2 regions of the Burkholderia sp. PvR073 genome follow, and region 2 is predicted to be linked to the other one. Evidence: riboswitches for the same ligand, from Rfam matches in the RefSeq annotation. Region 2 holds a riboswitch; the other holds the start of a gene.
What was found. Region 2 has a riboswitch for thiamine pyrophosphate ahead of ACVK00_RS28595 (FAD-dependent oxidoreductase). Riboswitches for the same ligand answer to the same signal wherever they lie in the genome.
Positions count from the first base shown of each region.

Region 1: another riboswitch for thiamine pyrophosphate. It lies ahead of thiC (phosphomethylpyrimidine synthase ThiC); the one in region 2 lies ahead of ACVK00_RS28595 (FAD-dependent oxidoreductase).

Region 1 covers NZ_JBSRXO010000005.1:143,526-145,720, forward strand. The annotation lists gene ACVK00_RS17370 (cytochrome b/b6 domain-containing protein) at 1-330, opposite strand, end outside; gene ACVK00_RS17375 (pentapeptide MXKDX repeat protein) at 424-675, opposite strand; TPP riboswitch at 933-1,049, shown strand; gene thiC (phosphomethylpyrimidine synthase ThiC) at 1,174-2,195, shown strand, end outside.
Region 2 covers NZ_JBSRXO010000012.1:124,255-126,449, reverse strand. The annotation lists gene ACVK00_RS28600 (ABC transporter ATP-binding protein/permease) at 1-618, opposite strand, end outside; TPP riboswitch at 889-1,012, shown strand; gene ACVK00_RS28595 (FAD-dependent oxidoreductase) at 1,247-2,195, shown strand, end outside.

The DNA.
Region 1 (2,195 bases), on a different contig from region 2:
GACGGACGCCGGCGTGACCGGCAGCAGCATGCGCGCGAAGCGCCCGGTCGTGATCGACATCGCCAGGTAGAACAGCCCGTTGCCGACGAGCAGCCACATCGCCGCGAAATGCCATTGCAGCGCGCCGCCCAGCCAGCCGCCGAGCGTGATGCCATGAGGAAACGCGAACGGCGGATAGATCGGCGACGCGTCGTAGATGCGCCAGCCGGACAACACCATCAGGATGGCCGCGAGCGCGTTGAGCCAGTGGCTCACGCGCACCCACGCCGGATGGATCGGGCGCACGGGCGGTGACGCCGCGTCGCGACCGGTGGCGGGAACGGTTTGCATGGTGAAGCCTCCAGAGATGCGTGAATGATGCAAACGCACTCGATGAGCGGCGGCGGGCGACGCAATGCACGCACCGCCCGCCGCCCGCAGGCGTCAGTTCGACGGCGCCATTTTGTCGCTGGGCGTCCCCTTGCCCATCGCGTCGTGGCCCATCGCGTCCTTCTTCATCGCATGCTTCTTCATGGTGCCCTTCTTCATCGCGCCGTCCTTCGCCATCGCGTCGTGGCCCATCGCGTCCTTCGACATCGACGTGCCGTCCTTCGACATCGCATCGTTCTGCGCATGAGCGCTCACGGCAACCATTGCGAAAGCGGCGACACAAGCAACCAGCAATCCGTTTTTCATGACATCTCTCCGGTACATGGGTTTAAGGAACCGAATAGACGCAGCATGATCCCGGAAATGACAGCCGGTTGAATATTTTTTTCGGCCGGCGTTTCCGGCAGGAATTGAATGGCCGCGATGCTGCACCGCTTCGCCGCGGCGGCCTTGCTGGCGGCCCGGGCGACGGCCGCGCCCGCGGCCCGCGATGCTGCGGCCGCACCATCGCCTAAGATCTGCCCCCGGTTGAAACCGCCGCGAAGCCGGTGTATCGTGTGCCCTTGCTAACGCGGGGGTCCTGCAATGCGTTCGGTCAAACAACCGGCATTGCGGGTGAGAAATACCCTTTGAACCTGATCTGGATAATGCCAGCGCAGGGAAGCGTACGGATTTCGCCGCCTTCCTTCTGACGAAATCCGCCGCCTCACCAAACCTCGTCTCCTGCTTAGCTCGAGCCCCACATTCGTCAAGGGCTCCGGGCAAGCGCCGAAGCGCGTGTCCGGCGCTCACACAGGAGATTGCATGAACGCCAATCCGAAGTTTCTGTCCGCCGACGCCCACGTCGATGCCGCTGCCGTCGCGCCGCTGCCCAATTCGCGCAAGGTTTATGTAACCGGCTCGCAACCCGACATCCGTGTGCCGATGCGTGAAATCACGCAGGCCGACACGCCGACCGGCTTCGGCGGCGAAAAGAATCCGCCGATCTACGTGTACGACACGTCGGGCCCGTACACCGATCCGGACGCCAAGATCGACATCCGCGCGGGCCTGCCCGCGCTGCGCCAGGGCTGGATCGAAGCGCGCGGCGACACCGAAGTGCTCGACGGCCTGTCGAGCCAGTACGGCCTCGAGCGCGCGGCCGACCCGGCCACCGCCGACCTGCGTTTCCCGGGCCTGCACCGCAACCCGCGCCGCGCGCAGCCGGGCAAGAACGTCACGCAGATGCACTACGCGCGTCAGGGCATCATCACGCCGGAAATGGAATACATCGCGATCCGCGAGAACCAGCGCCGCGCCGAGTACATCGAGAGCCTGAAGTCGAGCGGCCCGAACGGCGCGAAGCTCGCCGCGATGATGGGCCGCCAGCACCCGGGCCAGGCGTTCGGCGCCGCGGCCTTCGGCGCGAACGCACTCGCCGAGATCACCCCCGAGTTCGTGCGCGACGAAATCGCGCGCGGCCGCGCGATCATCCCCGCGAACATCAATCACCCGGAATCCGAGCCGATGATCATCGGCCGCAACTTCCTCGTGAAGATCAACGCGAACATCGGCAACTCGGCCGTCACGTCGTCGATCGGCGAGGAAGTCGACAAGATGACGTGGGCGATCCGCTGGGGCGGCGACACCGTGATGGACCTGTCGACCGGCAAGCACATCCATGAAACGCGCGAGTGGATCATCCGCAACAGCCCGGTGCCGATCGGCACGGTGCCGATCTACCAGGCGCTCGAAAAGGTCAACGGCAAGGCCGAGGATCTCACCTGGGAAATCTTCCGCGACACGCTGATCGAGCAGGCCGAGCAAGGCGTCGACTACTTCACGAT
Region 2 (2,195 bases):
GTACAACGCGGCCGCCCACACCATGTAGCCGGGGATCGTGATCGGCGTCGCGCCGAGCGAGAGCGTCAGCGCGCCGGCGAGCGACCACAGGATCGTAATGAACGACACGAGCGTGACGACCGTCGACAGAAGGTCGAGCGACAGCGCGAGCGTCGTCGTCGCGAACGACTGGAGGTCGTCGGTGATCCGCTGGTCGGGGTTGTCGGCGAGGCGGTCGCGTTCGATCCGGTAGAACGCGCGATCGCCGAGCCACTGGCCGAGAAACCGGTCGGTGAGCCACTGGCGCCAGCGGAACCCGAGCATCTGCCGCAGGTAGCGGCCGTACACCGCGAGGATGATGAAGCCGAACGCGAGTGCCGAGAACTGCATCAGCAGGTTCGGGAAGTCGTGGACGTCCTTCGACTGCAGTGCGTTGTAGAACTGCGCGTTCCACTTGTTCAGCTTGACGTTGATCCAGACGACGCAGAGATTGATCACGATGATCGTGACGAGCAGCCCCCACGCGGTTTTCCATTCGGACGACACCCAGTAGGGCTTGATGAGGCTCCATGCGGATACCGGGCGCTCGTCCTGCGGCGCGTCGGAGGCGGAGCGGACGGGATCGATCGATTGGGTCATGTGCTTCCTGATGAGTAGCCGGCGCGCGGGCCGGGCGAAGCCGGGCGCGCGCCGCGATAAGGCATGCCGGGGCGCGGCGCCGACTGACGGCGGGCGCACGGATGGTCGCCCGCGCGTCTTAAACGGCGCTTAAGGGCCGGCGGTGACGCGGCAACCGGCCGCTCGCGCGGCCGGCCTGCGGGCATTGTGCCAGAGCGGCGCGGCGCGACGGCGAATTTGCCGCAAGGGGGACAGTTTGCGGCGCTTTCCGCTTTTATGGTCTAATGGCCGACGACGAAACAGGGGTGCTTCGAGCGCGGCCGACGGTTAATTCCGGGCGACGCGGCGAGGCTGAGAAAGACCCTTCGCACCCGATCCGGGTAATACCGGCGAGGGAAGTTTCTGATCCCGCCGGGCCGCGCTGGCCGCCATCCCACATGGTCAGCGCCCGAGTCCCGCCCGGCCGGCCTTTGCTGCCGGTTTCGTCCTTTTGGGTACGCGCGTTGCGCGTTACGGAAGGAATGATGACCGCTCAATCTTCAGTCTTTTGCGCTGTTCCCGATCCGCTGTCGCGTGCGTTGGCACGGGACGGCGCGCGCGTGCCGACATCCGTCGCACGGGCCCGCGCGGTTCGCGGGGAGGGTGCGTGATGAACGTCCACGCTTCCCGGCCGGATTTCGCGGTGCTCGGCGGCGGCCTCGTCGGCCGTCTGATCGCCTGGCGGCTCGCGGGCGACGGACATCGCGTCGCGCTGTACGAGCGCGGCGGCCCGGACGGCGAGCAGTCGGCCGCGTGGATCGCGGCCGCGATGCTCGCGCCGCTCGCCGAGGCGGCGAGCGCCGAACTGCTGATCACCGAACTCGGCGCCGCGTCGCTCGCGCGTTGGCCGCAATGGCTCGCGGAACTGCCCGAACCGGTGTTCTTCCAGCATCACGGCACGCTCGTCGTCTGGCATCACGCGGATCGGGCGGAGGCGCCGCTGTTCGAGCGGCGCGTGCGCGCGAACGCGCCGGCCGAGCTGTTCGACGGCGGTTTCGTCACGCTGGTCGGCGCGCAGGTCGACGCGGCCGAGCCCGCGCTCGCGGGGCGCTTCGCGCGCGGCCTGCTGCTGCCGCGCGAAGGGCAGCTCGACAACCGGCAGGCGCTGCGCGCGCTGGCGGCGGGCCTCGCGCAGCGCGGCGTCGAGCTGCACTGGCACGCGACGATCGACGACGCGAACCGGCCCGACGCACATTTCACGATCGATTGCCGCGGCCTCGGCGCGAAATCCGCGCTGCCCGCGCTGCGCGGCATCCGCGGCGAAGTCGCGCGGGTGCGCGCGCCCGGCATCGGGCTCACGCGGCCCGTGCGGCTGTTGCATCCGCGCTATCCGCTGTACATCGCGCCGAAACAGGACGACCTGTACGTGATCGGCGCGACCGAGGTGGAGGGCGAGGACATGTCGCCCGTCAGCGTGCGCTCCGCGCTCGAACTGCTGAGCGCGGCGTTCTCCGTGCACCCGGCGTTCGGCGAGGCGCGCATCCTCGAACTCAATGCGCAGTGCCGCCCGACGCTGCCCGACCATCGCCCGGCGGTGATCTGGGACGGCGCGACGACGC